One region of the Streptomyces dengpaensis genome, then DNA from elsewhere that is predicted to be linked to it. Evidence: riboswitches for the same ligand, from Rfam matches in the RefSeq annotation. Region 1 holds a riboswitch; the other holds the start of a gene.
The links. Region 1 has a riboswitch for glycine ahead of gcvT (glycine cleavage system aminomethyltransferase GcvT). Riboswitches for the same ligand answer to the same signal wherever they lie in the genome.
Positions count from the first base shown of each region.

Region 2: linked by a shared signal. The riboswitch ahead of gcvP (aminomethyl-transferring glycine dehydrogenase) and the one ahead of gcvT (glycine cleavage system aminomethyltransferase GcvT) in region 1 are both predicted to bind glycine.

Region 1 is NZ_CP026652.1:2,641,080-2,656,978, reverse strand. Features, by position in the region: gene C4B68_RS11915 (hypothetical protein) at 458-1,252, opposite strand; gene C4B68_RS11910 (HAD-IB family hydrolase) at 1,252-3,564, opposite strand; gene C4B68_RS11905 (hypothetical protein) at 3,564-4,391, opposite strand; gene C4B68_RS11900 (SDR family NAD(P)-dependent oxidoreductase) at 5,276-6,067, shown strand; gene C4B68_RS11895 (lysophospholipid acyltransferase family protein) at 6,107-6,835, shown strand; gene C4B68_RS11890 (FAD-binding oxidoreductase) at 6,832-8,532, shown strand; gene C4B68_RS11885 (hypothetical protein) at 8,657-8,851, opposite strand; gene C4B68_RS11880 (L-serine ammonia-lyase) at 8,950-10,317, opposite strand; gene glyA (serine hydroxymethyltransferase) at 10,477-11,736, opposite strand; gene gcvH (glycine cleavage system protein GcvH) at 11,750-12,127, opposite strand; gene gcvT (glycine cleavage system aminomethyltransferase GcvT) at 12,317-13,435, opposite strand; glycine riboswitch at 13,470-13,582, opposite strand; glycine riboswitch at 13,583-13,683, opposite strand; gene C4B68_RS11860 (AAA family ATPase) at 13,861-14,538, shown strand; gene C4B68_RS11855 (enhanced serine sensitivity protein SseB) at 14,652-15,419, shown strand; gene C4B68_RS11850 (enhanced serine sensitivity protein SseB C-terminal domain-containing protein) at 15,669-15,899, shown strand, end outside.
Region 2 is NZ_CP026652.1:7,451,727-7,467,625, forward strand. Features, by position in the region: gene C4B68_RS34675 (DUF881 domain-containing protein) at 1-208, shown strand, start outside; gene C4B68_RS34680 (small basic family protein) at 205-537, shown strand; gene C4B68_RS34685 (DUF881 domain-containing protein) at 543-1,505, shown strand; gene C4B68_RS34690 (FHA domain-containing protein) at 1,567-2,526, shown strand; gene ftsR (transcriptional regulator FtsR) at 2,569-3,324, shown strand; gene C4B68_RS34700 (bifunctional nuclease family protein) at 3,411-3,884, shown strand; gene C4B68_RS34705 (MerR family transcriptional regulator) at 4,161-4,796, shown strand; gene C4B68_RS34710 (DNA polymerase IV) at 5,310-6,707, shown strand; gene C4B68_RS34715 (PRC-barrel domain-containing protein) at 6,824-7,195, opposite strand; glycine riboswitch at 7,310-7,405, shown strand; gene gcvP (aminomethyl-transferring glycine dehydrogenase) at 7,583-10,468, shown strand; gene C4B68_RS34725 (DUF5999 family protein) at 10,695-10,901, opposite strand; gene C4B68_RS34730 (hypothetical protein) at 11,289-11,885, opposite strand; gene C4B68_RS34735 (glutamate-cysteine ligase family protein) at 12,423-13,946, shown strand; gene C4B68_RS34740 (CPBP family intramembrane glutamic endopeptidase) at 14,340-15,140, shown strand; gene C4B68_RS34745 (PhzF family phenazine biosynthesis protein) at 15,239-15,899, opposite strand, start outside.

The DNA of each region.
Region 1 (15,899 bases):
CCCCGTGCGTCAGCACTCGATGATGTTCACCGCAAGGCCGCCCCGGGCCGTCTCCTTGTACTTGACGGTCATGTCGGCCGCTTTTGATCATGATGTTGACCTGGTGTTCTGGCGCGGCAAACGCGGCTCGCGTGGCGCCGGGGATTTTTCGGGGACTTCTTGCGGATGCTTACCTACAAGGTATCCGGCGGCGCTCGACATCCGTTGTGCAGGGCTCCTGTGGGCCCTGGTCCGTGACCGACGGCGGTACCACGTCACGCCCTCAGTGACTAAGCGGCCCCGGGGAAGTTCAGGCACGCCCCCACGCCGCCCGGCACGCCCTCTCGGCGCACCGGACGAAGACCCAAGTAGCTCCGCTACGAGGGCCTTCGTCCGGCACGCCGAGAGCACGCACCGAACGACGCGGGAACGCACCCGCACTTCCCCGGAGCCGCTTAGAGCCGCTTCGACAACAGCATCAGGAGGCGATGCCGCGCTTGTCCATGGAGTCCTCGACTATGCGCAGCCCGTCCATGCCCGGCAGCTTCGCGATGTGCGAGTCGATGTCGCGGATGAGTCTGCGGCCCTCGGCGCCTGCGAAGAGGTGGGTCATGACGTGCGTGACCTCGCTCTCGGACATGACGCCCGAGCCGACCGGGCCCCAGGCCTTTTCGAGCGCGAACCGGGCGAGCACGCGGGCCTTGTTGCTCGCCGCGAGCCGTTCACGCGCCTGCGACGCGTAGAACGCGACGTGCTTCGTCTCCTGCTGCGCGATCCGCTTCAGCAGCGGTACCAGCACCGGGTGGTTCTCCAGCGCGGCAAGCCGGTGGTACGCCGCGGTCGCCGACCACTCGTTCGCCGCGCCCCACGCCATGTGCACGGCGACGAAGTCATTTCCGATGAGCCGGCTCATCGCCGTCTGCTTCACCGTCCCCAAGCGGTCCCTCCAGCCGAGCTTCAGACGAGTCGCCTTGAGCTCGTCGAAGTCGATTCGGACGCCGTGGCGCTCGAGCACGGCCGCGAGCGCTTCGCCGTGCCAGAACTCCTCGCGGTTCCACATCGTCATGAAAGCGCCCACCGCGGGCTCGTTGTGAGACGGGGTCGTCAGCAGATCACGCATGTAGCAGACCGTGTGGTATTCGATGTCGCACATGTAGCGCAGCGTGCGCAGCGTCTCCTCGGGCAGCGGGTTGCGCTCGAACTCGTCGAAGTCGAGGTCGGCCCACTGCACCCCGGTGGAGTTCTGCGTGTACTTGTCTATGTCGAAAGCCATCAGTCACTCTTCTCGTCGATGCGCGCCGGAATCGTCGCCCGTGCAGCGATGACCTCGCGGCGCACACCCGAACCGCCGCTCTTCCATCGGTAGATGTCCCAGTTCCTCTTGTGCGACTCGCGCGCCAGTTCGGCGTCGGGGTTGATCGCCGAGGGCTTGCCCAGCAGCGACAGCCACGGCAGGTCGGAGTGGCTGTCGCCGTATCCGTAGGAGGCCGCGAGGTCGTAGCCGCCCTCCTCGGCGTACCGCCGAAGCCACGCGGCCCTCGCCTCGTCGACGAGCGGCGGCTTCGCGAGGTAGCCGGTGAGCACACCGTCCTTCACGTGCATGGAGCTCCCGACGACCTCGTCGAACAGGCCGGCCAGCGGAGCGGCGAGCAGGCCGATGGAGCCGGTGACCAGGACGGTGCGGTGACCCGCCGCACGGTGCTCGCGGATGCGCGCCAGGGCATCCGCGCTCGTGTGCCGCAGCATCGTGTCGGCGTAGCCGCGCCGCACGACCTCCTCGAGACGGGCGACGGGCATTCCGCGGTAGCGGCGCAGGAACGCACGGATGAACTCGCCGCGGTCGCGCTTCTCGGCGCGGAGGTAGCCGGGCAGCGAGGCGAGCAGGTCCGCGACCTCCTTCGGCCAGGCCGCCTTGCGGAAGCCCGAGGTACGCACCCAGAGGTACTGCTCGACGATGTTGGAGTCGACGACGGTCCGTTCGAGGTCGAAGACGGCGAGCACGTCGGTACGCTGCGGCAGCTCGGGTTTCAGGCGGGCGTTCGCCGGCTGGGCGGCCGCGGCCTTCCGGCGACGGTAGGCCGCTGTCAGCTCGCTCATGGAGGGGAGGTGCACCTTCTGCAGGTACACCTCCCAGTCGATCCGCTCCACATCGAAGCCACGGTCCTCGCGCACCTCGGCCGGAAGGGCGTTGTTCAGCGCGCGGGCGTTGCGGTCGTCGAAGATGATCTGGGTCTGCACATACGCGCGGTAGAGGTCGGTGAAGTTGCGGAGGGTGGCGATGCCGGCGCGCAGCTTGGCGTTCTCGGCCGTGAGAGCGCGCTTACGCTCGTCGTTCGGCATCAGCCGCAGCCCGGCGTCCCACAGGTCGGCCTTTTTCTTCGCCAGCAGAAGACGTCGGTTGAACTTGCGCTCGCCCGCGAACTTCCAGGTCGGTACCTTGACGAAACCGTCGTCCTTGGGCAGCGGGTGCTGCATGTAGTAGTCGCGTACGTTCTCGTACATGCGGTGGAAAGGCAGCGGATTCGACGCGCCCGAGGCGATGTGGAAGTACTTCGGCTCGTCGACAGGGGTCGGGTTGGCCGCCGCGGCGAGGATGGCGTTGACGACGAAGTCGACGGGGATGACATCGACGATCGAGTCGGGCAGCCCCGGGAAGTCCGGCAGCTGGCCGCGGCCGTAGGCGAAGATCAGCGGATCGGCGACCTTGAAGCCGTCGATCCAGCCGGGGAACGGATGCTGGAGGGCGCTCTCGATGATCGCGGGCCGGACCACCGAAAGCCGGTGTCCGGCCTCGCCCCAGAGGTCTTCCGCGGCACGTTCGGCGAGTGCCTTCGTCAGTGTGTAGACGTCGGTCCACCCCAGGCTCTGGGCGCGCCGCCGGCCGGCGTCGACGAGGTGGGAACGCACCCACTCGCGCCGCGCGTTCTCGCTCGCGCGGGCCGCCGCGATCGGGCCCTCCTTGCCGTGGTTGCCGCGGGCGCGGGACATGAACCGCTCGAGCTGCGCCGGTTCCCGCGAGGTGAGCTCGGTGCGCTCGTGGGCCTGCGTTGCCGAGGCCCACTCGGTGCGCCAGTCGACGTCGTGCTCGAGCTTGGCCTCGGGCACCACACCGCGACGGAGTCCCCCGACGTAGCAGGTCGACACGTGGACGACGTGCGGGTCCGATCCGGAGGAGAGCAGGGCCTGGTAGAGGCTTACGGCGCCGTTGACGTTCGTGTCGAACGCCTCGTGGATGGGAGGGTCGAACGAGACGGTCGACGCCGAGTGGATGACGACGTCAAGGTGTGAGGGCAGCTCAGGAATGCTGGTCATGCTGCCGTCGAGCACCGTGATCCGCTCACGGACGATGCGCTCGGCCTCTTCGGCCCCCACAGCATCCCGCCAGCGCTCGAACACGGGCTTGCGCAGAAGTTGCCGGAGCCGGTCCTGCCCGGTCTGTCTGCCCTTCCCGCGCACGAGGAGCGAGATGTGGGTGGCGGGGTGATCGGTGAGCAGCCGCTCAAGAACGGCCTGCCCGACGAAGCCGGTCGCGCCGGTGAGCAGGACGTGCGCGTTGCCGAGTTCGGTCTTCGCACTGTGCGGCATCACGGAAGGAGCCTCGATTCCACGGTGGATGCGACACCGGGACCGATGCCGGGGAGCGCGGCGACCATCGCGCGGATACGGCCCGCCTCGGCCCGTCCGCTCTGGTCGCCGAAGACATGGCGTTCGAAGAAGGTGCGCTCGTGCTTGGAGCGATCGACCGAGCCGAGCGGCCAGGCGGAGTGCCGGAGGGCGCGACGGGTGATGCGCTGGGCGCGGACCGAGCGCCCGAGCCGCCGCTCCGACTCCTCGGCGAGGAAGCGGATGTGGCGCTGCTTGATCTCCACCACGGGGTTGATGATCGACGCCACGGCGGGGGACACTCCGGCCAGACGCCGGTAGGCCGCCTGCGTGATCCATTCGTCCACGAGGCTCGTCGTCACGTGTTCGGCGACGATCTGCGTGCCGGTGATGTTGGCGATGAGGGAGCGACGGATCGGGCCACGGCGCTCGCGGCGCTCCGCCAGTACCCACCGTGCCGGGCCGGCGCTCGAAGGGAGGTCGCGGGCGGCGGGAGAAGCATCCAGGACGGCATCGAGGGCGTCGGCGATCCAGAATCTCTCGAACATCCACGTGGTGAGGAACGCGGTGACCCGGGCGTCCTTGTGTGTCGCCGTGACGAGGACGTCGCGCACGCGGGGCAGCGTCGCACGTTCCATGTCGCGCAGCGCGCGAACGAGCCGGACGGATTCGGTGTCGAGCGGCTCTTCGGCGAACGACCCGAGGTCGAGCGTTCCGCGGTGGCTGCCGTGTGCAGTACGGGCGAACTCACGCACGTCGAAGCCCGCTGTCTCGGGCGGCGCGGTCGTCGCCTCGTCGTTTGAGTTCATGCACGGGCTTTCTGGGGCGGGAGCGGGGGGTAACTCTGCAGAGGCCCCGGAACGTGCGAAAGCTGTCGGGGGCTATCACGTGAGACCGGGCAACCGGCGGATCTGTGACACGTGGCCCGGTTCCGCATGGAGGCGGATGGTGCTGCTGCAGGGACGATTCGGGGCAGACCGACCGATCATGACGGCGCCTGGTGTCGGTGTCGAGGCCTTTCACACTGATGGGCGGGGCAGTGCCGCGATCACGAGGGCCGGCCTGCAACCGGGGCGTTGCCGGATACAGCGCAGGTGGATCCAGTCGGCTGCCGGGTTCGACACCTCTGGCAACGGCGCCGACCGCCGCAACGTGAGCCCTGCATTTACCGGCCCCTGCCGGGAAGAACGGGAGATCCTGCGGTATCGGAGCAGCGTCTCGGCGTGTCAGTGCAGGCAGCGTGCGCCGGGCCTTGCTGGGCATCGCTCAGCTGCGCGGCCTCGTCCCATCGGAGAACTGCGCACTTTCGGCGGGACACCCACGCCGGCACAGCGCGCGATGAGGGCCTGTGGTCATAGGGCGATTCCTGAGTCCGCATGAGCATGTGCGGAAACTCGTGTCACAGGATCGATGCCTGCCCGGTCTAACGGCATGAGCCGAGAAAAGAAGGGTGTGTCATGCGCGAGGAGTCAGCCATCGGCTGCTGCACGACCGTAGCGATTCACCTGGGTTGGCTCGTCGGACATCGCACACGGAAGCTTTCTCGGATCTTCGAGTTCCCGTGCAGAAGCGGGTTGTTGACCAGGTGGCTCGGAAGGCCGGTGTCGGGCTCGACGGCGTGGACCCCGCTCGCCACCCCATGCAATAGCTACGAGCGGGGAATTCGGATGTCGAGTAGATGTCGTATGAAACTATGCTGAACCGTACGGGAGTCGCACTTGTCACCGGTGCTACGTCGGGTATAGGAGCAGCGTTCGCGCGCGCTCTGGCAGACCGGGGATGGGACCTTGTCCTGGTGGCGCGCGACAGGGAGCGGCTCGGCCGGATGGCGGTCGAGCTCGAATCCCGGGGCCGTGCCGTCGAGGTGCTGTCCGCCGACCTGTCCGATCGCGCCGACGTCGAGCGTGTCGCCGCCCGGCTGGAGGACCCCGCCCGTCCGGTGGACATGCTCGTGAACAACGCCGGTTTCGGCGTGCACGCACCGATGACCTCGGCCGACACCGCTCCGCACGACCGGGCGATCGAGGTCATGGGGCGCGTGGTGCTGGTGCTCGCCGGCGCCGCTGGGCGGGCCATGCGCGAACGCGGGCACGGTGCGATCGTCAATGTGTCGAGCACGGCTGGGTTCGTCACGATGGGGAGCTATTCGGCCGTCAAGGCCTTCGTGACCTCGCTCACAGAGGGACTGGCGAACGAGCTGCATGGAACGGGCGTCACCGTGACGGCACTTTGTCCGGGCTGGGTCCGCACGGAATTCCACACGCGTGCCGGAATCCGGTCGTCGAGCATTCCGAACTTCCTCTGGCTCGACGCCGAGCGACTCGTCGAGACGAGTCTGCGCGACGTGCGGCGCGGACGGGTGATCTCCATGCCGAGTTTCCGGTACCGGTTGCTCATCTGGTTCACGCGTCATCTTCCGCGCCGCACGGTGCGGTGGATCTCGCGACGGATCTCGTCCAGCCGCAACGACAGTCGCACTCACTGAAGGAATCAGTGCGGGCGAGCCCGCACGGGAAGGAAGCGGATGCCCGCGACGATGCGCGACCGTTTCACCTCACGCCCTCACGCCGCGGCGCGTTTCGTCGCGCAGCGGGGGCTGCTGAAGCCCGTCGTCTGGAGGGTGACCAGCGTCACGGTACTTGGGCGCGAGCGCTTGGAGAACGTCGAGGGCGTGTATGTCGTCGTCGCCAATCACACTTCGCACCTCGACACGCCACTCATCATGGGCGCGCTGCCCCGCCGATTGGCGCGCTACCTCGCGGTGGGAGCCGCCGCCGACTACTTTTTCGACGTGTGGCGGCGGCGCGGCCTCACGGCTCTCTTCTTCAACGCCTTCCCGGTCGACCGCACCGGAAAGAACGCGCGCAGAGTGAGCGCCAAGGCTTTGCTGAACCGGGGAGTGCCGCTCCTGATCTTTCCCGAGGGAACCCGCTCGCGCGACGGATCACTCGGGACGTTCAAGCCGGGGGCGGCGGCGCTCGCCTCGTCGGCCGAGGTGCCGGTGCTCCCCGTCGCGGTCATCGGCGCGCACGCGGCGCATCCTCGCGGATCGAAGTGGCCAAAACCGGGCCGCCTTCCCGTCGGGGTTGTCTTCGGTGAACCGCTCACTGCCTTTCCCGGAGAGTCGGTGAGCGAGTTCACCGAACGCATCCGCACGGCGATTGTCACCCTGACCGAGGAGAACTCCGACCGCATCCTCGGCGCGATTGCCGCCTCACCCCACGTCGTCATACCTGAAGGAGACCGTCCGTGACCGAACCCACCCGCCGCACCGACGCAATTCGCACGGGCGATGTGAAACACATGAAGTGGTGGGGCTGGGGCGTGGAAGGCGTCGGCTTCCATCACGAGGACAAGCCCGGTTTCGCACCGTTCGTACAGAAGGCCGTCGGTCTCGATCTCTGGGCGGGCGAGCGCACCGAACGGCCCGACTTCTCGGAGTTGAAGGTGCCGGCCTCAAGGGCACCGGAGGAGTTCGTCACGGTCCTGAGCGGCATCGTCGGAGCCGGGAACACCGTCGTCGACGACCTGTCCCGGGTCGTCCACACGTACGGCAAGAGCCTGCGTGACCTGGTTCGCATCCGAGCCGGCGAGATCGCGCGCAGTCCCGATGTGATCGTCTACCCGGCCGACGAGGCGGAGGTGCAAAGCGTCGTCGACGCGGCCGTCGAGGCGGACGCCGTGATCATCCCCTTTGGGGGCGGCAGCAATATCGCGGGCAGCCTCGAGCCGCACCCGGACGAGTCGCGGGTGGTCGTTTCACTCGACCTCGGCCGCCTGGGCCGGGTGCTGGAGATCGACGCCGACTCCGGCCTGGCGCGCATCCAGGCCGGGGCGCTGGGCCCTGATCTTGAGGCTCAACTCAACCGGGACGGCTGGACGATGGGGCACTTCCCCGACTCGTTCACCCACTCGACGCTCGGCGGGTGGGTCGCCACGCGCTCGTCCGGCATGCAGTCGGACAAGTACGGCGACATCGCGGACATCGTCAAGGGACTGCGTGTCGTGCGGGCCGGCGGAGTCCTCGTGATCCGTGCCGTTCCGAGCGCGTCAACCGGGCCGAGCGTGCGGGAGATGGTAGTGGGCTCGGAGGGGCGGCTCGGCGTCATCACCGAGGTCACGGTGCAGGTGCACCGGCTCCCCGAGAGGCGTGGCATCTACGCCTACTTCTTCAAGAACCTCGACCACGGCCTCGCCGCGATGCAGGAGATCGCCGAGAGCGACGTCTCGCCCTCGGTCACCCGTATTTCGGACGCGCACGAGACGGGCTTCTCCCTGGCGACGAGCAAGGAGTCGAAGGGCATCCAGAAGAAGGCACAGGCCGGCCTCATGGCGTATCTCAAGAGGCGTGGCTGGAACCTCGACGAGATGTGCCTCTCCTTCATCGGCTTCGAGGGCGGCGAGGCGCACGCGAAGCGGCAGAAGTCGCTCGCTGACCGGATCGTGCGCAAGCATCACGGCATCGGCGTCGGTAAGGGACCCGGTGCGCTCTACGACCAGAAGAAGTTCGACACGCCGTACATCCGCGACTTCCTGCTCGACCGCGGTGCCGCCGGCGACGTGAGCGAGACCGCCGGTCCGTGGTCGAAGCTGCGCGGCATCCACGCGGCGGTCTACGAGGCGGCCGACCGCGCCTACGAGAAGATCGGCCGCAAGGGCTGGACGATGTCGCATATGTCGCACTCGTACCACTCTGGAGCCTGCCTCTACTTCACTTTCGCCTTTGTGTTCGGTGACGACCCGCTCGGCGAGTACGACACGGTCAAGCGCGCGATCCAGCAGGCGTTCCTCGATGCCGGCGGCACAATCTCGCACCACCACGGGGTGGGCCTGGAGCACGCGCCGTGGCTGGAGGAGGACATCTCGACGCAGGGCGTCGCGATCATGTCGGGCCTCTTCGGCGCCGCCGACCCGGGCGGCAACTTCAACCCGCGCAAGATCGTGGTCTGAGCGCGGCGGTCCATGGGCCCGCGCGCGTGGGCGGTTCCCGATCACGACCAGGTCGGCGCCGCGGTCGCGGCGTGGCCGCGCCGATGCCCGCTGCCGGTGGTGGTGTCGCGGGTGGGGTTGGCCATCAGGCGAGCACCGCCTCCACGGCGGGGCGGACGACGGAGAGAGAGCGCAACTCGCGTGCGATGTACTGGAGTTCGCTGACCCCGCCGCGTCCGCTCCGGCGCAGGTGGCGGCCGAGCGCGGACAGGGCGATGGTCTCGCCGATGCGGCTGCGGTGGCGCATCGCGTCGACGACGCTACGGGCTGCGTTGTACACGGGGATGGTCTCTAGATTCCAGGGACTTTCCGCCGCGTGAGCAGGGAAGGCCCTGACAGCGCCGAAAGACTCGAACACGCAGGTCAGGGCCCATCTCCTCAGCACTCGATGATGTTCACCGCCAGCCCGCCCCGCGCCGTCTCCTTGTACTTGACGCTCATGTCCGCGCCCGTGTCCTTCATGGTCTTGATGACCTTGTCCAGGGACACCTTGTGGGAGCCGTCGCCGCGCATGGCCATCCTGGCGGCCGTGACGGCCTTCACCGCGGCCATGCCGTTGCGCTCGATGCAGGGGATCTGGACGAGGCCGCCGACCGGGTCGCAGGTCAGGCCGAGGTTGTGTTCCATGCCGATCTCGGCGGCGTTCTCGACCTGTTCGGGGCTGCCGCCCAGGACTTCGGCGAGCGCGCCCGCCGCCATCGAGCAGGCCGAACCGACCTCGCCCTGGCAGCCGACCTCGGCGCCCGAGATGGACGCGTTCTCCTTGAAGAGCATGCCGATCGCGCCCGCCGCCAGCAGGAAGCGGACCACCCCGTCCTCGTCGGCGCCCGGCACGAAGTTGATGTAGTAGTGCAGGACCGCGGGGATGATGCCGGCAGCACCGTTCGTCGGGGCCGTCACGACCCGGCCGCCCGCCGCGTTCTCCTCGTTCACCGCCATCGCGTAGAGCGTGATCCACTCCATGGCGTGGGCCAACGGGTCGCCCTCCGCCCGGAGTTGGCGGGCCGAGACGGCGGCCCTGCGCCGGACCTTCAGGCCGCCCGGCAGGATGCCCTCGCGGGACATGCCGCGCGCGACGCAGGACTGCATCACGCGCCAGATGTCCAGCAGACCCGACCTGATCTCGTCCTCGGTGCGCCAGGCCCGCTCGTTCTCCAGCATTAGGGCGGAGATCGACAGGCCCGTCTCGCGGGTCAGCCGCAGCAGCTCGTCGCCCGTGCGGAAGGGGTACTTCAGGACCGTGTCGTCCAGCTTGATGCGGTCCTCGCCGACCGCGTCCTCGTCGACCACGAAGCCGCCGCCCACGGAGTAGTACGTCTTCTCCAGGACCAGCTCGCCCGCGGCGTCGTACGCGAAGACCGTCATGCCGTTCGCGTGGTACGGCAGGGCCTTGCGGCGGTGCAGGATCAGGTCGTCGGAGAAGGAGAACGCGATCTCGTGCTCGCCGAGCAGGCTGAGGCGGCCCGACGACTTGATCCGCTCGACGCGGTCGTCGGCTCCCTCCACGTCGACCGTCCGCGGTGAGGCGCCCTCCAGGCCGAGCAGCACCGCCTTCGGGGTGCCGTGGCCGTGGCCCGTCGCGCCCAGGGAGCCGTACAGCTCGGCGCGGACGGAGGCCACCGACGGCAGCAGGTCCTCATTGCGCAGACGGCGGGCGAACATCCGCGCAGCGCGCATCGGCCCCACCGTGTGGGAGCTCGACGGGCCTATGCCGACCGAGAACAGGTCGAAGACCGAGATGGCCACGGGACTCCTCACAGCGGGGGTGGCGCGGGGGGTGGTGCAGGGGGCGGGCGCCGCGCACGGATCCAGTGTGCGTGGCGATCCGGGCGCGGCGCCCCGTACATTCGTACATTTCGTACGAATGTACGTACGGAATGCTCGTATACGTACGGAATGTATGAACTACTTCAGGCCGGGGTACAGCGGGTGCTTGTCCGCCAGGGCGGACACCCGGGCCTTCAGGGCTTCCGCGTCGTAGGACGGCTTCAGCGCTTCGGCGATGATGTCCGCGACCTCGGTGAAGTCCTCGGCCGTGAAGCCGCGGGTGGCGAGGGCGGGCGTGCCGATGCGCAGGCCGGAGGTGACCATCGGCGGGCGCGGGTCGTTCGGGATGGCGTTGCGGTTGACCGTGATGCCGACCTCGTGGAGGCGGTCCTCGGCCTGCTGCCCGTCCAGCTCGGAGTTGCGCAGGTCGACCAGGACCAGGTGCACGTCCGTGCCGCCGGACAGGACCGACACGCCGTGCTCGGCGACGTCGGCCTTCACCAGGCGCTCGGCCAGGATCCGCGCGCCGTCCAGCGTGCGCTGCTGGCGCTCCTTGAAGTCGTCCGAGGCGGCGACCTTGAAGGAGACGGCCTTGGCGGCGATCACATGCTCCAGCGGACCGCCCTGCTGACCCGGGAAGACGGCGGAGTTGATCTTCTTCGCCAGCTCGGCCGTCGAAAGGATCACGCCACCGCGCGGGCCACCGAGCGTCTTGTGGGTGGTGGTCGTGACGACGTGGGCGTGCGGCACCGGGTTCGGGTGCAGGCCCGCCGCCACCAGGCCGGCGAAGTGCGCCATGTCGACCATCAGGTACGCGCCGACCTCGTCCGCGATGCGACGGAACGCCGCGAAGTCCAGCCGGCGCGGGTACGCCGACCAGCCGGCGACGATCAGCTTCGGCTTGGACTCCTTGGCGAGGCGCTCGACCTCGTCCATGTCGACGACGCCGGAGTCGTTCACGTGGTAGGCCACCACGTTGTAGAGCTTGCCGGAGAAGTTGATCTTCATGCCGTGGGTCAGGTGCCCGCCGTGCGCGAGGTTCAGACCCATGATCGTGTCGCCCGGCTTGAGCAGCGCGAACATCGCGGCCGCGTTGGCCTGGGCGCCCGAGTGCGGCTGCACGTTGGCGTGCTCGGCGCCGAAGAGCGCCTTGACGCGGTCGATGGCCATCTGCTCGACCACGTCGACGTGCTCGCAGCCGCCGTAGTAGCGGCGGCCCGGGTAGCCCTCGGCGTACTTGTTGGTCAGGACCGAGCCCTGGGCCTCCATGACCGCGACCGGAGCGAAGTTCTCCGAGGCGATCATCTCGAGGGTGGACTGCTGGCGGTGCAGCTCGGCGTCGACCGCGGCGGCCACGTCCGGGTCGAGGTCATGCAGGGGCGTATTCAGAAGCGACATGTTCTACGACTCCTCAGCCGGCGGAAAAGGCGGTGTACTCGTCGGCGGAGAGCAGGTCCTCCGGCTCGTCCGTGACGCGTACCTTGAACAGCCAGCCACCCTCGAACGGGGCGGAGTTCACCAGCGACGGGTCGTTGACCACGTCCTCGTTGATCTCGGTCACCTCGCCCGTGACCGGGGCGTACAGGTCGCTCACCGACTTGGTCGACTCCAGCTCACCGCAGGACTCGCCCGCGGTCACCGTGTCACCGACCTCCGGAAGCTGGGCGTAGACGACATCGCCGAGCGCGTTGGCCGCGAACTCGGTGATGCCGACCGTCGAGACGCCGTCCTCGGCGACCGACAGCCACTCGTGCTCCTTGCTGTAGCGCAGCTGCTGGGGGTTGCTCATGGCCTGAATTCTCCTGTACGCGGTGGAGTGGTGATGAACGGGCGGTCTTGGGATACGAGACCCGGCGCGGCGATCTACGTCACGTCGACTCGCCTGTACGGCGTGAGCCGTGTCTGCTTCCGATGCTTGTGGACGTGCCCGCCTCGTGCACCGGCGGACGTGTCTGCTTCGGGCGCTTGCCGGAGGTGTCTACTTCTGGCGCTTGTAGAAGGGCAGCGCCACGACCTCGTACGGCTCGTGGCTGCCCCGGATGTCCACACCGACCCCGGCCGTGCCCGGCGCGGCGTGCGCGGCGTCGACGTACGCCATCGCGATCGGCTTGCCCAGCGTCGGGGAGGGCGCGCCGGAGGTGACCTCGCCGATCACCGTGCCGCCGGCGACGACGGCGTACCCGGCGCGCGGGACGCGACGGCCCTCGGCGACCAGGCCGACGAGGACGCGCGGAGGGTTCTCCTGAGCGCGGGAAGCGGCCTCCCGCAGGGCCTCGCGCCCCACGAAATCGCCCTCCTTCTCGAACTTCACGACCCGCCCGAGCCCCGCGTCGAAGGGCGTGAGGGACGTCGAGAGTTCGTGCCCGTACAGCGGCATGCCCGCCTCCAGGCGCAGCGTGTCGCGGCAGGACAGACCGCAGGGGACGAGCCCGGCCGGGGCGCCCGCCTCGGTCAGCGCCTGCCACAGCTTCTCGGCGTCGGAGGGGGACACGAACAGCTCGAAGCCGTCCTCGCCGGTGTAGCCCGTGCGGGCGATGAGGGCCGGGACGCCCGCGACCGTGCCGGGCAGACCCGCGTAGTACTTGAGGCCGTCCAGGTCGGCGTCGGTGAGCGACTTGAGGATGCCGGGGGACTCGGGGCCCTGCACCGCGATCAGCGCGTACGCGTCACGGTCGTCGCGGACCTCGGCGTCGAAACCGGCCGCGCGCTCGGTCAGCGCGTCGAGGACGACCTGGGCGTTGGACGCGTTGGCGACGACCATGTACTCGGTCTCGGCCAGCCGGTACACGATCAGGTCGTCGAGGATGCCGCCGTCCGCCCGGCAGATCATGGTGTAGCGGGCGCGGCCGACGCCGACGGAGGCGATGTTGCCGACCAGCGCGTAGTTCAGGAGCTCGGCCGCCTGATGGCCGGTGACCGTGATCTCGCCCATGTGCGAGAGGTCGAAGAGACCGGCCTTCGTACGGACGGCGAGGTGCTCGTCGCGCTCGGAGCCGTACCGCAGGGGCATGTCCCAGCCCGCGAAGTCGGTCATGGTCGCGCCGAGCGAGCGATGCAGGGCATCGAGCGCGGTGTGACGGGGTGCGTTGCTGCTCATCGGTGGTGCTCCCAAGGCATGACGGCGAGGTCGTTCCTCCCCATCTGTCATCGGAACCTGAGAGGTTCGTCACGACCCCGGCAAACGGTGGTCCTGACTTGCACCTTGGGTGGAGCCACCGGTCAGCGGCCCGCTTTTCAGATGTGCCTCGCCCGCGCGGTAACGGTGCCTGAGAGATTCAAGGGAGGGACTTGCTCCTTCGGCGCCCGGGTACGCGTACGTCCCCGGAACTCTCCCGCGCGGATTCAAGCGGCCGGTATGCAGTTGGCGGGCACATCATTGCACGCATCCGTCCGGCGCGGCAGGGGCACCCTCGGGGACCTGTAACCGGCCTGTGGCAGTCCACGTACCGAAACGAGAAGCGAAGGTCATTACCTTCTCTTTACACTCAACGGGGATGGGACTCCACACCCAAGGGGAGGACGATCACGGTGAACAGGACCACGGCGTACGCGACGACCTCGGGCATCGCGCTGCCCAAGCCGCCCGGCGCCGCCCGCGCCCGGGAGGCGTGCGGACCGCTGCCGACGGCTGTCGTCCGCGACCTCCGAGCCCGCGCGGGACGCAGCCCGCACGGGCTCCACTTCGGCGCGTCGGACCTCGTCGTGGTCACCGGGCTGCCCGGCAGCGGCAAGTCGACGCTGATGCGCCGGGCCGTCACGGGCGCGCGCATCGACTCGCAGGACACCCGCGACCGCTGGGACGGCCGGATGGTCCACTGGCTGCCGTACGCGGTCTACCGCCCCCTCGTCCGTCTCGCGCACTACGCGGGGCTGCGCCGCGCGCTGCGCTCCGGCGCCGGAGTCGTCGTGCACGACTGCGGTACGCAGGCCTGGGTGCGCCGCTGGCTCGCCCGCGAGGCCCGGCGCCGGGGCGGCGCGCTGCACCTGCTGCTGCTCGACGTCCCGCCCCGCACCGCCTTGGAGGGCCAGCGCGAGCGCGGCCGGGGCGTCTCGCGGTACGCGTTCGCGCGCCACCGCGGCGCGGTCGCACGGCTGCTGCGCTCCGTCGAGCGGGGCGACCTGCCAGAGGGCTGCGGCTCGGCGGTCCTCATCGACCGCGACGCGGCGGACGTGCTGCGCCGGATCGACTTCGGCGGCTGAGCGGTCGTACGAGACCGGCTTGGCCGTCGTGCGAGCTCAGCCCCGCCGCGCCGGTCTCGTGAGCCCATTAACCTTGCGAGCCGGAACAGCGGTTCGGAGCAGGCGGTAGAGAGATGGACTTCCCGGCACAGGCGCACCCCCATCCGCACGGCGGATGGCCCGGCAACGAGCTGGAGGAGGTGCTGTCCGCGTCCCTCGGCGTGCCCTCCGCCGGTGGCCGCATCGTCGAGGTCCTCGGCCGCAGCTTCGTCTGGGTGCCCCTGCCGAACGGCGGCGGTCCGCAGAGCGGCCCGCTCGACCTGCCCATGCTGGAGATCGAGGGCCAGGCGTACGTTCCCGTCTTCAGCTCCGAGGAACAGTTCCGCCAGGTCGTCGGCGGCCACATGTCGTACACGATCGCGCCCGCCGTCGAGTTCGCCCGCGGTCTGCCTCCGCAGGTGGGCATCGCGGTCAACCCGGACGGCGTGGTCGGCGTCCCGCTGCCGCCGCCCGCCGTGGCCGAGCTGTGCCGCGCCGGGCGGACCCCGCTGGACGGGCCCGCGAGCGGCGGCCGGGTGCGGCTGTTCGAGCCCGACTGGCAGGACGACCCGGTGGACTTCCTGTCCGCGGCCTCGGCCGAGTTCGCCGAGACCGGCGTCGTGGTGACCGCCCGCCGCTGCCTGGCCAGCATCGAGGGCGGCGACCCCGTCATGTTCATCGGCGTCGAACTCTCCCTGTGGGAGGGCGATGCCCGTACCCTCCCGCTCGACGCGCTCGGCCGCGCGCTCGGCCGGGTCCCGGTCGACCGCCCCGTGAACCTGGTCCTCCTCGACGTGGCCCAGGATCCGGTGGGCGAGTGGATGCGCGCCAAGGTGCGGCCCTTCTACCAGCAGGGCCACTGAGCTCGGCCGACAGGGCTGCTGAGCCCGTGCCCGAAGGGGGGCGCGGGGTGGTGACAGCGTGCGGCTCCGCCGCGTGGGCGCGACCGGCCACGAACACGACGCACGCGCGCAACAGCGGTAAGCCCACGAGCTCTTGGGCGCTGCTGTGGGCAGAGCCACCTAAGCTGGTTTCATATCCGGGGTCCAGGTTTCACGAAGGGGCGGTTAAAAGTGAGCGCAGGCACGGCCGCGGCCGGGCAGGTCGAGCACATGCTCCGCCAGGTGACGCCGGGGCGTTACGACGCCTATGAGGCGCTCCTGCGCGCGCTCGCGACCCCGTCGTCCGGCCAGGTCTGGATGCTGCTCTGGCACGGCCAGGCCGGCGCCCCGGACGCCCAGTACGGGAACATGGAGGTGGACGGCTTCGGCTACGCGCCCTGCGTCACCTCCGCCCAGGAACTGTCGGCCAGCGGCTGGAACCGCTCGTACGAGGTCGTCGAC
Region 2 (15,899 bases), 4.8 Mb from region 1:
GCCGCCGTACACGGTGCTCGCGGTGGGGGACGGCAAGCGGCTCGGCACCAGGTTCCAGAACAGTGCCGACGGGCTGTATCTGCACGCCCTGCAGGAGAACTTCGGGATCCGGACCAGCATTTCCGTCGAGGACGAGGTCGGGTTGTCCGCCGCACCGAGTGTGATCGTACGTACAGCACAGCCGAGCACAGAGAAGGGCACATCGTGATCGCCGTACTGGGCCTCGTCGTGGGAGTCGTGGCTGGATTGTTGGTCCGGCCCGAGGTTCCGGCGGTCGTCGAGCCTTACCTCCCCATCGCCGTGGTGGCGGCGCTCGACGCCGTGTTCGGAGGCCTGCGCGCGATGCTCGACGGCATCTTCGACGACAAGGTCTTCGTGGTGTCGTTCCTTTCGAACGTGGTCGTGGCCGCGCTGATCGTCTTCCTGGGCGACAAGTTGGGCGTCGGCGCCCAGCTCTCCACGGGCGTCGTGGTCGTCCTCGGTATCCGTATCTTCTCCAACGCCGCGGCGATCCGCCGGCACGTGTTCCGGGCGTGAGGCCGATGAGCAACAAGGACGAGACCACCCACCCCTCCGCGACCACCCACCCCTCCGAGGCCCCCCGGCCCTCCGAGGCTCCCCAGCCTGCCGGGACCTCCCGGCCCTCCGAGACCGCGGAGTCCTCCCAGCCCTCCTCCAAGACGCCTGAGAACCGGCTGCGCAGGGAACTGCCCGAAGAGGTGTCCGCCGCGGCACCCGAGGGTTCCGGGCAGGAGGAGCACGATGAGGGCTCCGAACCGTCGCTGACCGGCCGTCAGCGACTGGCCAAGGGGTTGTGGCCGCCGCGTGTGACGCGTGCGCAACTCATCGTCGCCGTGCTGCTGTTCGGCCTCGGTTTCGGCCTGGCCGTCCAGGTCGCCTCCAACAGCGACAGCGACAGCGCCCTGCGCGGCGCACGTCAGGAAGATCTCGTACGTATCCTCGATGAACTCGACAACCGTACTCAGCGTCTTGAAGACGAGAAGCAGGGTCTGGAAGATCAGCGCACCGAGCTGGAGAGCAGCTCGGACCAGGCTGAGGAGGCTCGCAAGCAGACGGTCGAGAAGGAGAGACAACTCGGCATTCTGGCGGGCACCGTGGCCGCGCAGGGACCCGGCATCACGGTGACGGTCAACGACACGAAGGGGACGGTCGAGGCGGACATGCTGCTTGACGCGATCCAGGAGCTGCGCGCGGCCGGCGCGGAGGCGATCCAGGTCAACGGCGTACGCGTCGTCGCCAGCACCTATCTGACGGACTCCGGGAGCGGAGTGAAGGTCGACGGGAACAAGATCGCCCAGCCCTATCGTTTCAAGGTCATCGGCAAGCCGCAGGACCTGGAGCCGGCGCTCAACATCCCCGGAGGCGTGGTGCAGACACTGGAGAAGGAGCAGGCCACCGTCACGGTGGACCGCTCGACGAAGATCGTTGTGGACGCCTTGCGGCAGGCGAAGCGGCCTGACTACGCTCGGTCGTCGTCCCAGTGAACCGGGGCCGCATGGCGGGCGTCCGGCGAGGGCATGAGGTTGCGGGGGGTCGGCGCACCGAATGGGTGGTGCGTGGTGGAAACTGTCTGGTGGATACGGACGTTGTGAGGATGTCCGGGTCGACCGGTGTGTTCAATCAGGGTTCGTCCTGCCCCACGGGCGGGTCTGTTTCGGTCAAGGGGAATCGCCCGTGAAGTTGTTTGCGAAGTTGTTCGGCAAGAGCGCGCGAGAGGGCAGCGGTGACAACGCGACTGCCCGGCACCGCGCACCACGCCATGGAGAGGCCGAGGGCCAGAGCGGCGAGCGCCCGCTGTTCCGGGACCAGGTCGGTGACATTTCCGGTGGTCAGGGCGCGCCGTCTGTTGACCCTGCCCAGTCAGGCCGCATAGGTTTCGGGGAACCGTCAACCTCAAGTGCGGGTGGAGGGTTTGCCTCCGACCCGTACGCGTCCCATGCCCCTGGCGGGCAGCCGCGGCAGGAGGATCCGTCCATGTCGGCCCTGGTGTGTACGAGGTGCGGGAACCGCAACGCGGAGAACAGCCGCTTCTGTTCCAACTGCGGTGCGCCGCTGCGGGGCGGTCCGGAGCGTCCGTCCGAGACGACGTCCACGATCTCCATTTCGGGCCTCGAGGCCTACGACGCCGAGGTGACGGGCCAGACGCCCTCGCCGATGCTCTCTCCCGAGGCGCAGGCGGCCGTCGACGCGCTGCCGCTCGGCTCGGCGCTCCTGGTGGTGCGCCGCGGCCCGAACTCGGGCAGTCGCTTCCTGCTGGACAGCGATCTGACCACGGCAGGGCGTCATCCGCAGAGCGACATCTTCCTGGACGACGTGACCGTGTCGCGCCGCCATGTGGAGTTCCGCCGCGCCGCGGACGGCACGTTCACGGTGGCCGACGTCGGCAGCCTGAACGGCACCTACGTCAACCGGGAGCGGATCGACCAGGTCGCCCTGTCGAACGGTGACGAGGTGCAGATCGGGAAGTACCGGCTGGTCTTCTACGCGAGCCAGCGGGGCATCTGACCCTCCCCCGGACTTCGTCCGGGGGGATCCCAGGGAAGGTCCATGCTTCAAACACCGAGCGGCGGTACCGGAAGCGGTACCGCCGCCGCGGACAGTGGGCTGATGAGCATCGGCGTGGTGCTGAACGCGCTGCGCGACGAGTTCCCCGAAGTCACCATCTCCAAGATTCGGTTCCTGGAGTCGGAGGGGCTCATCGAGCCGCAGCGGACGCCCTCGGGGTATCGAAAGTTCAGTGCGCGCGACGTCGAGCGCCTCGGCCACGTCCTGCGGATGCAGCGGGACCACTATCTGCCGCTGAAGGTGATCAGGGAGCACCTGGACGCCCTGGAGCGCGGTGAGGCGGTGCGCCTGCCGTCCGTGGGGCGCCAGCGTGACGCCGACGCCGGAGAACCGCTCGGTGATCTTTTCGGAGAGTCCGAGGCGCCCACTGCGGCCCGTGTGGGCCGTGCCGAGCTGCTGGCCGCCGCCGAGATCGGTGAGCAGCAGCTCAAGGAGTGGGAGTCGTACGGGCTGATCGCACCGCTGCCGGACGGTGCGTACGACGCGGAGGCGGTGACCGTCGCCGCGCTCGTCGTCGAGCTGGGGCGGTTCGGGATCGAGCCGCGCCATCTGCGCGCGATGAAGGCCGCGGCGGACCGTGACGCGGGCCTTGTGGACCAGGTGGTGGCCCCGCTGAGGCGTCACCGCAATCCGCAGACCAGGGCGCACGCGGAAGCCCGTACGAAGGAGCTGGCGGGGCTCACGGTGAAGCTGCACGCAGCGCTGGTGCAGACCGCGCTGGGCGTGCGATTGCCCTGATCCGAGGCGCCGGACCGGCCTGCGGATCGTCCACCCGTTCTGTGCCCGACTACCCAAACGTCCCGGGCACGGCCTAGGGTTGCTGTGTGAACGAGCTCGATGTCGTAGGTGTCCGGGTCGAGATGCCCTCCAACCAACCGATCGTGCTTCTGCGTGAAGTGGGAGGCGACCGTTACCTCCCCATCTGGATCGGACCGGGGGAGGCGACGGCGATCGCCTTCGCTCAGCAGGGCATGGCCCCCGCGCGACCGCTGACCCACGACCTGTTCAAGGACGTGCTGGAGGCTGTGGGCCAGGAACTCACCGAAGTGCGCATCACGGACCTGCGTGACGGCGTCTTCTATGCGGAGCTCGTGTTCGCCAGCGGTGTCGAAGTGAGTGCGCGGCCGTCCGACGCCATAGCGCTTGCCCTGCGCACCGGCACGCCGATCTACGGCAGCGACGGGGTGCTCGACGACGCAGGAATCGCGATTCCGGACGAGCAAGAGGACGAGGTGGAGAAGTTCCGCGAGTTCCTCGACCAGATCTCGCCCGAGGACTTCGGCACCAATAGCCAGTGATGCGCGGCACCGACGGCAGCCAGTGAAGTCCGGCACCGATAGCCGGTCACACCGGGGACGACCTGCAGTGTCAGGGCGCTCGGCCTGGCAATTGCCCACGGCCAGTGTGGTGTGGCGCGGTCCGCCCCGAGAGCATTCGGCTAGCCTTTCCCCGCGGTGGGGCACGGGAAACCACTCCTAGGGTGATTATCACTCGGCGTGCCGAGTGTGGCGATCGTTGACGCACCCCTGGTGACTGCCTACCGTCGAGAGGGCAGGTCAAGGACGGAGGTCGGCGTGAGAAGCAGCGGCGACGGTACGGCTGGGGGTGCCCCCGGACGCGGTCTGGGGGAGAGCGGCCCGTACCCGCTTCACGGCAGCGCGGCCGATCACGTTCCGCGGCGGCCGACAGCGGTGCCGGGCGTGGGTGGGGCGGTTTCCGAAGAGATCGGCTATCGCGGTCCCACGGCGTGCGCGGCCGCGGGCATCACCTATCGGCAGCTGGACTACTGGGCGAGGACCGGTCTGGTCGAGCCGAGTGTGCGGCCCGCGTACGGGTCGGGGACGCAGCGCCTGTACAGCTTCCGGGACGTTGTGGTCTTGAAGATCGTCAAGCGGTTCCTCGACACCGGGGTGTCGCTGCAGAACATCCGCACCACGGTCCAGCACCTCAGGGAGCGCGGATTCCGGGACCTGGAGCGTATGACGCTGATGAGTGACGGCGCGACGGTCTACGAGTGCACGTCGCCCGACGACGTCCACGCGCTGCTGCAGGGCGGCCAGGGGGTCTTCGGGATCGCCGTGGGGGTGGTGTGGCGGGACGTCGAGAGCGCGCTCTCGCAGCTGCACGGAGAGCGTGTGGACACGGGCGAGACGCTCGTGGGACAACACCCGACGGACGAGCTGGCGCGGCGGCGCAACCGCGCGGTCTGACGGGCGCGGTGGAAGCGGTTTGACCGGCGCGGCGCTCGCGGTCTGACGCGCGGCGCTCGCGGTCTGAGGGGTACGGCTCAGGCGGTCTGACGGGCGCGGGGCTCGCGGTCTCAGGGGTACACCCAGACGGCCTGACGGGCGCGACTGAGGCGGTCTGGCGGTGCGACGGGGCGGGTCTGACGGGCGGGGCGGAAGTCGCCTGATGAATGTGACAGAGGGTGTCTGACGGGCGGGCGGAAGGTGTCTGGCCGACCGGGCCAGCGCCGTCGGCCTGCGCCCTTCGCTGGAACACCGCACCGACCGTGTGCAGCGCGGCCAGTGACCCGGAGTAGGCCCGCCGACCGGCGGCGGCCGTGCCGGTGCCGAGGGCGCCGTCGAAGAGGCTGACGGCCCGGGACCGCGCGGCCGCCTGGCGAGTTCGACGGACGCTGTCCCGCGAGCACCGATGCCCGAAAGACAGCTGGCGCGCCGGTGGGCGCGGCATTGTCAGTGGCGTAGGGCAGCATCGGAGATGTGAGAACCGCGCCCACGATCCTGCATCTCGACATGGATGCCTTCTTCGCCTCGGCGGAGCAGGCGTCCAAGCCGAGTCTGCGCGGGAAGGCCGTCGTCGTGGGCGGGCTCGGACCACGCGGAGTCGTCGCCACCGCGTCGTACGAGGCACGCGTCTTCGGAGTGCACTCGGCGATGCCCATGGCCCAGGCACGCCGGCTGGCGCCGAACGCCGCGTATCTCGTGCCGCGCTTCGGGCTCTACCGGGAGGTCAGCGAGCAGGTGATGGGGCTACTGCGGGCCCTGTCGCCGCTGGTGGAGCCACTGAGCCTGGACGAGGCCTTCGTGGATCTGGAGGCGGGGGGAGCGGCCTGGGACGAGAGCTCGGCGCGGCTGACCGGGGCGAAGCTGCGCGCGGACATACGGGCCGGCACGGGCCTTACGGGGTCGGTGGGGCTTGCCGCCTCCAAGATGCTCGCGAAGATCGCCTCGGAGCAGGCCAAGCCCGACGGCCTGGTGCTGATACAGCCGGGGACCGAGCGCGCCCTGCTGGGACCGATGTCGGTGCGGACGTTGCCAGGCGTGGGACCCGCGACCGGGGACCATCTGCGGAGGGCCGGGATCACCACCGTCGAGGAGCTCGCCGAGGCGGGCGAGGACGAGCTCGTACGGCTGCTGGGGAAGGCCCACGGGCACGCGCTGTACGCGATGGCGCTGGCGCACGACGACCGTCCCGTGGTGGCCGAGCGGGAGGCCAAATCGGTGTCGGTCGAGGACACGTACGACGTGGACATCCACGACCGGGTGCGGGTCGGCCTGGAGGTGCAGCGGCTCGCCGACCGGTGCGTGCACCGGCTGCGCGGGGCCGGGCTGTCGGGGCGGACCATCGTCCTGAAGGTGCGCAGGTACGACTTCTCGACGCTGACCCGGTCCGAGACGCTGCGGGGGCCCACGGACGACCCCGCGGTCGTACGGGAGGCGGCCGCGCGGCTTCTGGAGGCGGTGGACACGACCGGTGGCGTACGACTGCTGGGGGTCGGCGTCTCGGGGCTGGCCGACTACACGCAGGAGGACCTCTTCGCACAGGCGCGGGCCGCTGCCGCGGAGCCCGCGGCGCAGGAGCACGCGGCGGCGGAGGAGGTGTCGGAGGAGTCCGTCGTGGAGCACGTGCCGCCCGCCGAGCGGCGGTGGCCTGCCGGGCACGACGTGCGGCACTCCGAGTACGGGCACGGGTGGGTGCAGGGCAGCGGCCTCGGCCGGGTCACGGTGCGGTTCGAGACGCCCTACTCCGAGCCCGGGCGGGTGCGTACATTCCGTACGGATGACCCGGCGTTGGAGCCGGCGGATCCGTTGCCGTTGGTGCCACGAAGACCGGGGAGTGCGGAGGGTGTGACCGCCGGCGTGCCTGAGAGGGCATGAGCCCTGCGCCGTGGCAGCTGAGACGGGTCCGCCACCGTGGGTCGTTCGTGGTTGCTCGCGCCTGCGCGACGGAGTCTCGGAATGTCACGGCCCCGCCCCCCCCCACGCGGCACGCGTCAGGCGTCGTCCGTGCCCGCCAAGTGGCCGAAATCGCGGTCCGGCAGCGGCGGAGGGGGCGTCACGTCGAGACCGTAGTGGTGGTAGAGCTGGAGTTCCTGCTCGGGGGAGAGGTGGCGCCCGACGCCGAAGTCAGGGGCGTCCTTGATCAGGGAACGGTCGAAGGGGATGCGCAGGGCGCCCTCGACGAGTTCGCTCGGCTCCAGGGGCACGAAGGCGTCCCTGCTGAACAGGCCGGTACGTATGGCCGCCCACTCCGGGACCCCGGTCGCGTCGTCGAGGTAGACCTCGTCGATCGTGCCGATCTTGGTGCCATGACGGTCGAACGCCTTGCGGCCTATCAGGTTGCGCGGATCGATGTCGGTCTGCACGGGCCCTCCACTTGGTCGCAACTCATCCGTAAGCACTACAAAAGAGCACATTGAGGAAGGCGGCCACTCGAAGGCTCGGGTCCAGTCCTCGCTGGTAGGCTGGCAGGCGGCTGCTGACCCCGTGCGGGAGAGTCCTCCAGACTTCACCGGAGGCGCCGAAGGAGCAAATCCTCCCCGGAATCTCTCAGGCTCACGTACCGCACGGACGAGGTCACTCTGGAAAGCAGGGCGGTTGCTCGACGGCTTCCGCCCTCACCGACGGTGAAAACCGGTCGTCAGCCAACGGACCGGTGAAGCTCTCAGGTTGAGATGACAGAGGGGGAGGCCGTCGGGGTACCCGTGCCGGGGTGCCCCTCGAAGGTCGCGTCAGACCAGGAGGCCTCCGCAATGACCGCCCATCGCATTCCGCTCTCCGAGCTCGAACAGGGAATCCCCTTCGAGCAGCGCCACATCGGGCCCGACTCCGAGGCACGGGCCAAGATGCTCGCGCAGGTCGGGTACGGCTCGCTCGACGAGCTGACGGCCACCGCGGTGCCGGACGTCATCAAGAACGCCGAGGCGCTGAAGCTGCCGGGCGCCCGCACCGAGGCCGAGGTCCTGGCCGAACTGCGCTCCCTCGCGGACCGCAACCAGGTGCTCGACTCGATGATCGGCCTCGGTTACTACGGCACGTTCACGCCGCCGGTGATCCTGCGCAACGTCATGGAGAACCCGGCCTGGTATACCGCGTACACCCCCTACCAGCCGGAGATCTCGCAGGGCCGCCTCGAGGCGCTGCTCAACTTCCAGACCATGGTCGCCGAGCTGACCGGGCTGCCGACCTCCGGCGCCTCGCTGCTCGACGAGGGCACGGCCGCCGCCGAGGCCATGGCGCTGTCCCGGCGCATGGGCAAGAACAAGAAGGGCCTGTTCCTGGTCGACGCGGACGCGCTGCCGCAGACCGTCGCCGTCATCGAGACCCGGGCCGAGCCGACCGGCGTCGAGGTCGTCGTCGCCGACCTCAGCGAGGGCATCCCGGCCGAGATCGCCGAGCGCGAGATCAACGGCGTACTGATCCAGTACCCGGGCGCCTCCGGTGCCGTACGCGACCTCAAGCCGGTCATCGAGCAGGCGCACGAGCTCGGTGCGGTCGTCACCGTCGCCGCCGACCTGCTCGCCCTGACCCTGCTCACCTCGCCCGGAGACCTCGGCGCCGACATCGCGGTCGGTACGACGCAGCGCTTCGGTGTGCCGATGGGCTTCGGCGGGCCGCACGCCGGATACATGGCGGTGCGCGAGAAGTTCGCGCGCAGCCTGCCGGGCCGGCTGGTCGGGGTGTCCGTGGACGCGGACGGGCACAAGGCGTACCGCCTCGCCCTGCAGACGCGTGAGCAGCACATCCGTCGCGAGAAGGCGACGAGCAACATCTGTACGGCGCAGGTGCTGCTCGCCGTGATGGCCGGCATGTACGCCGTCTACCACGGTCCCGAGGGTCTGAGGACCATCGCCCGCCGGACCCACCGCTACGCCACGATCCTCGCCGCGGGTCTGACGGCGGGCGGGGTCGAGGTCGTGCACGGCGCGTACTTCGACACGCTGACCGTACGGGTCCCGGGCCGCGCCGCCGAGCTCGTCGCGGAGGCGCGCGACCAGGGTGTCAACGTCCACCTCATGGACGCCGATCACGTGTCGATCTCCTGCGACGAGACCACCACGCGCAGGCAAGTGGGCGCCGTGTGGTCCGCGTTCGGTGTCGAGGGCGATGTCGAGGCGCTGGACGCGACGGCGGCCGACACGCTGCCGGGCGCGCTGCTGCGCACCGACGACTACCTCACGCACCCGGTCTTCCACCAGCACCGGTCCGAGACCGCCATGCTGCGCTACCTGCGCAGGCTCTCCGACCGCGACTACGCGCTGGACCGCGGCATGATCCCGCTGGGCTCCTGCACGATGAAGCTCAACGCCACCACGGAGATGGAGCCGGTCACCTGGCCCGAGTTCGGCCAGCTGCACCCCTTCGCGCCCGCCGAGCAGGCGCAGGGCTACCTCACGCTCATCCAGGAACTGGAGGAGCGGCTTGCCGAGGTCACCGGATACGACAAGGTGTCGCTGCAGCCCAACGCCGGTTCGCAGGGCGAGCTGGCCGGTCTGCTGGCCGTACGCGGCTACCACCGTGCCAACGGCGACGAGCAGCGCACCGTCTGCCTCATCCCGTCCTCCGCGCACGGCACGAACGCCGCGAGCGCCGTGATGGCCGGTATGAAGGTCGTCGTCGTGAAGACGGCGGACGACGGCGAGATCGACGTCGAGGACCTGCGCGCCAAGATCGAGCAGTACCGCGACGAGCTGGCGGTGCTGATGATCACGTACCCCTCGACGCACGGTGTGTTCGAGGAGCATGTCGCCGACATCTGCGCGCAGGTGCACGAGGCGGGCGGCCAGGTCTATGTCGACGGCGCCAACCTCAACGCCCTGGTGGGGCTCGCCAAACCGGGCCACTTCGGCGGTGACGTCTCGCACCTCAATCTGCACAAGACCTTCTGCATCCCGCACGGCGGTGGCGGTCCGGGTGTCGGCCCGGTCGGTGTGCGCGCGCACCTGGCGCCGTACCTGCCGAACCACCCGCTGCAGCCCGCGGCCGGTCCGGAGACCGGTGTCGGCCCGATCTCGGCCGCTCCGTGGGGCTCCGCGGGCATCCTGCCGATCTCGTGGGCGTACGTCCGCCTCATGGGCGGCGAGGGCCTCAAGCGGGCCACGCAGGTGGCGGTGCTCTCCGCCAACTACATCGCCAAGCGCCTGGAGCCGCACTACCCGGTGCTCTACACCGGTCCGGGCGGGCTCGTCGCGCATGAGTGCATCATCGACCTGCGCCCGCTGACCAAGGCGACCGGCGTGACGGTCGACGACATCGCCAAGCGCCTGATCGACTACGGCTTCCACGCGCCGACGATGTCGTTCCCGGTGGCCGGGACGCTGATGATCGAGCCGACCGAGTCCGAGGACCTGACCGAACTCGACCGGTTCTGCGAGGCGATGATCGCGATCCGCGCGGAGATCGAGAAGGTCGGCTCGGGCGAGTGGGCGGCGGACGACAACCCGCTGCGGAACGCGCCGCACACCGCCGCCGCGCTCGGCGGGGAGTGGAAGCACGGGTACGCGCGCGAGGAGGCCGTCTTCCCGGCCGGGGTCTCCGCCGCCGACAAGTACTGGCCGCCGGTGCGCCGCATCGACCAGGCCTTCGGTGACCGGAACCTGGTCTGCTCCTGCCCGCCGCTGGACGCTTACGGGGACTGATCAGCGCTCGGGACGTGGACGCCTACGGGGAGTAATCGCCCTCGGGCACGCGTCGGGGCCGGTTCGGAGGATGTGTCTCCGGCCGGCCCCTCGTTCTGTCCGGGCAGATGCCCTTGGTGCTCGTCCGGGCAGATGCCCTCGGTTCTGTCGGGGCAGATGCCTTTGGTTCTGTCGGGGCAGATGCCTTTGGTTCTGTCGGGGCAGATGCCTTTGGTGGTCGTGCGGCTCAGGCGGCCGTCATCACATGTCCGCTGCCCAACGGGCGGTGCGGGGCGATGATCTGGCCGTCCGGCAGGAGCTCACCGGTGTCCTCGAAGAGCAGAACGCCGTTGCACAGCAGGCTCCATCCCTGCTCCGGGTGGTGCGCCATGAGGCGGGCGGACTCCCGGTCGGCTGATTCGGCTGACGGACACGGCGGCTGGTGCTGGCACATGGATGGGATCTTTCGCTGGGTTGAGATGTGAGTGGTGGATGTGGCGTCTGTCCCGCGGCTCGATGTGTTCATGGCCGCCCCCCGTTGGTGTGTGGTCTGGGTCCCAGTGTTGCCCTACGGGCGTCAATCCGCAGGGATTTCGCGGCACCGCTTCTCACAGGTTGATGACGCATCACCCGAGCGGACGGTTCATCTCAACTCCACTGTCTCTTCGGGTGGTTCGCGATGGCCGAATGGGGCTAGTCCGGTCGGGGCGAGAGCGCGTTTTTCCTCGTACGAGCGGGGTGTGGCCCTAACGAGCAGACAGCTCTACGGCTCCGGCATCGGGCTCCGACAGCGACGTGCCCCGCGGCCGAGAGCGCGGCCGTGGGGCACGGATGGTCTCGCTTACGCGGGGGAGCTCATCAGCGGGGCGGGCGTGGGAGCGGGCGTGACCCGATGGGTGAGCACCGGCAGCAATTCGGCGACGCGGTGCGGACGGTGGGCGGCGATGCCGGGCGGGGCGGGTGCCAGCGGGACCAGGAGGTCGGTGGCGACGGGGTGGCCGGTGGCGCCGTCCGCGGCGCAGTCGCCGTGCAGCCAGAGTGTGAGCATGTACAGCTCGGGCACGGACAACAGGCGGGCCTGATACGACTGCTGCATCGTTTCGGCTTGGCGCAGGGCGTGTTCGGTGGCGGTGATGTACGGGCCTTCGAAGAAGCGCGAGAAGGCCCAGCCGTCGGGGGTCAGCATGGTGTCGGCCGCGGCCACCGCGCGTTCGCCGCAGCGGATCAGGAAGCGCCAGCCGGCGAGCCGGGTGGCAGACGCGCCCGCGGGGGTGATCCGGTCCAGGACGTGTACGGGCAGCGGGAGTTCGGGTGTGACGGGTCCCTGGGCCATGCGCAGGGACGGGGTGCGCGCCTCGCGGACAGCGGTGGGGGAACCGAGTGCCGTGAGGACGGTACGCAGGGCGGGCGCGGGAGCCGGGGGGACATGCAGCGGCATGGTGGGTCGCCTCTCATTCGACAGGCACGGTGGCGCGAGGGCGGACGGCGTTGTCAGCTCTCGGGGTCAGAGGGGCGAGGGGGCCGTGATCTTTCGTCTGGATGCTGCCTGCCGTAAGTCACCTTGACGACAGGACCGAGGACCGCGCGCGCCGACTCTCTGCCTCGTTTGCGCAGTTTATACGAGACGGGTTCAGACGGTGTTTCGTCTAGCGTTCCTGGATATGAAGAACAAGGCGGTATTCGGTCGGTGAAACGCGAAGTTCATCCCTCTTCGGCGGGGACACGCCGCGATGACCTCGAAATTCTTCGCCGGAGCGGTCGGCCGATTCTCGTCGGCGTTTTTCACGAGATCGTGTCGACGGGGAACGTGCGTATTGCCGCTTGCCCGGTGAATGTGCCCGTGGCCCCGATCCAGCGTAGCGGGCGGATGGCTTGTCCGGGGCGTTATCGATCGCGTTGCCGGGGCATCATCCCCCGTGACCCGGGACACCAGGGGCCGGAGGATCGGCCTGCCCCTCCGAGGAAGGACGCTTCGATGGGGGAGAAGGTCGTGGCGGGGCCGTTCGACCTGTCCGATCGCCAGCGCTACCGCGGCAAGCTCCGGCGGTGTCTGACGGGGCTGGAGCGGCTGCTGGAGGAGAAGCGGTTCGACCGCCCCAAGAATCTCATGGGTCTGGAGATCGAGCTGAATCTCGCAGGGCCCGACGGCATGCCACGAATGATGAATGCGCAAGTACTCGAACGGATTGCGAGCCGCGATTTCCAAACAGAACTCGCCATGTTCAACCTAGAAGTCAACATAGCCCCCCATCGGCTGGGCGGCCGGGTATTCGACCGACTCGCAGAGGAGCTGCGTACCTCACTCGGGTATGCCCATCGGAAAGCGAGCGAAGTCGACGCCGGAATCATGATGATCGGCATTCTGCCGACGCTCGGCCAGGACGACCTGGTTTCCTCGAACCTCTCGGACGTCGACCGCTACACCCTGCTCAACGACCAGATCGTCGCCGCTCGCGGTGAGGATTTCGCGCTGGACATCGACGGCGTGGAGCGCCTCGTCTGTACGTCGCAGTCCATCGCGCTCGAAGCCGCCTGCACCTCCGTGCAGTTGCACCTCCAGGTCACCCCGGGGCGGTTCGCGGACGTGTGGAACGCGGCACAGGCGGTCGCGGCCGCGCAGGTCGCGGTGGGCGCCAACTCGCCGTTCCTGTTCGGACATGAGCTGTGGCGTGAGTCGCGGGCCCCGCTGTTCCAGCAGTCCATCGACACCCGGCCGCCCGAGCTGCAGGCGCAGGGGGTCCGGCCGCGCACCTGGTTCGGCGAGCGGTGGATCTCGTCGGCGTACGACCTCTTCGAGGAGAACCTGCGCTTCTTCCCGCCCCTGCTGCCCATCTGCGACGACGAGGATCCGCTGGGTGTCCTCGACCAGGGAGGCGTCCCCAAGCTCGCCGAACTCGTGCTGCACAACGGCACGGTGTACCGCTGGAACCGGCCCGTGTACGGCATCGCCGACGGCGTCCCCCATCTGCGCGTCGAGAACCGCGTGCTGCCCGCGGGGCCCACCGTCACCGATGTCATCGCCAACGCGGCCTTCTACTACGGGCTCGTCCGCGCGCTCGCCGAGGACGCGCGGCCCGTATGGACGCGGCTGCCGTTCGAGGCCGCCGCCGCCAACTTCGACGCCGCCTGCCGCCATGGCATCGACGCGCGCCTGGAGTGGCCGCGGCGCGGCCGGCACGGCGGGACCACGCGGGTCGACGCCGTGAACCTGGTCCGCGACGAGCTGCTGCCGCTCGCCGCCGCCGGGCTGGACGCGTGGGGGGTCGAGCCCGCCGACCGGGACCTTTACCTGGGCGTGATCGACGACCGCTGCCGGCTGCGCACCAACGGAGCGGGGTGGCAGGCGACCACCTTCCACCGGGCCCTGGAGAAGGGGCTCGGACGGGACGCCGCGCTGGCCGCGACAACCAGGCGGTACGGCGAACTGATGCATCTCGGGGAGCCGGTGCACACATGGCCGGTGGGGCTGCCGGAGCCGGTTCCCCTCGGGTCGCCCTGACGATCTGCTCGGCCTCCTCTAGGTCGGCGTCCGGGCCGACCTGGCAGGAGGCACCGAAGGAGAGCAGGTCACCGCGGACCGCGGCCGCGTACCCGCCGCGACGGTGAGAACGCGCGCCGTCGCGGCGGTCACCTTGCGGCGGCGCGCGTGGGTCCGGGGGGCGGCTGCGCCCGCCCAGTGTTCGTCGGGCAAGCTGTGACGTCCCATGACGGCGGTGCCGCTCCCTGGTGAGTCTCGAGCCGTGAGACAGCCGTAAGGCAGACAAAAGGGGAGGTGCGCCCCGTGCGGCGCCCGTCCCTCAACGGCCTGTCGCGCACGATCTTCGTGACGTCTTTCGAGACCCTGGCGGGGCGAAGATGGGGATGAGGCGGGATGACTCAACTGCAGGCGGGAGTGCAGGTGGAGGCGGGGTCGATGGCCGACGCAGGTCCGAAGGAGCGGCTGACACGACGGATTCTCCGGGATGAGACGCTGCTCGTCCTCGGGCTCTCGCTCGGTGCGAGTGGGGTGTCCGCGCTGATCAGTTTTGTCGGATCGGTCACCAAACCCGGTGGTCTCAAGGACCAGGCGGCCACCCTCAACGCCTCGGCGGCGCCGGGGCGCCCCTGGCTCGATCTGGCCTGGCAGTTGTTCGGGATCGCGTCGGCTCTGGTGCCGGTCCTGCTCGTCGCGCACTTCCTGTTGCGGGAGGGCCAGGGGCTGCGCGTGATCGGTTTCGACCGTACGCGGCCGTGGTCGGACCTCGGGCGCGGAGCCGTGATCGCGGCGGTGATCGGCAGCACGGGTATCGCCTTCTATCTGGCGGCCCGGGGGTTCGGCTTCAACCTCACCGTGGTGCCGGAGGCGTTGCCCGACGTGTGGTGGAAGTTCCCGGTGCTGATCCTGTCGGCCATGCAGAACGCCGTACTGGAGGAGGTCATCGTCGTCGGGTATCTGCTGCGCCGGCTCGGCCAGTTGGGCTGGACGCCGGGTGCGGCCCTGATGGCGAGCTCGGTGCTGCGCGGCTCGTACCACCTCTACCAGGGCATCGGCGGGTTCGTCGGCAACCTGGTGATGGGCGTGGTCTTCGTCTTCCTGTACCGGCGTTGGGGGCGGGTCGGGCCGCTCGTGGTGGCGCACTCGCTGCTCGACATCGGGGCGTTCGTGGGGTACGCGCTGCTGGCCGGGAAGGTGGGGTGGCTGCCGACGGCGTGAGCGGTGGGGCGGGTTCTGTGTGATCGGCGTGGACGGGTTCTGAAGGGGCGTACGGCGATGTCGTACGCCCCTTTTGTGCCGTTGCTCGGAAGGTGCCCTTACGCGAACAGCTCGCCCTCGATGACCGTGACCGCGCGGCCCGTGAGGAGGGTGCGGTCGCCGCGCAGTTCGGTGCGGACGAGGCCGGAGCGCGGGGAAGCCTGCAGGCCGGTGAGGTCGGGACGGCCGAGGCGTTCGGACCAGTAGGGGGCGAGGGCCGTGTGGGCGCTTCCGGTGACCGGGTCCTCGTCGATGCCGACGTTCGGGAAGAAACAGCGGGAGACGAAGTCGTAGCCCCGGGAGGGGTCTTCGGCGCGGGCGGTCGCGATGATGCCGCGCTCGGAGTACCGCGCCAGCGCTTTGTGGTCCGGGGCGAGGCCCAGGACCGTCTTCTCGTCGGCGACTTCGATCACCAGGTCGCCGATGTTCGGACCGGCGTCGAAGGCGGTGAGCGGCTCGGCGCCCAGTGCCTCGGCCACGCCGTCCGGGACCTCGACCGGGGTGAGCCGCGCGGTCGGGAAGTCCAGCGTGATCGAACCGTCCTCGTGCGGCGCGGCGATGAGGACGCCGCTGAGCGTGGCGAACCGTACGGGCCCCGCGTGGGCGCCCGTGGTGTGCAGGACGTGCGCGGTGGCCAGCGTCGCGTGGCCGCACATCGCGACCTCGGTGGCGGGAGTGAACCAGCGCAGCGCCCAGTCGGCCTCGCCGCCCTCGGGAAGG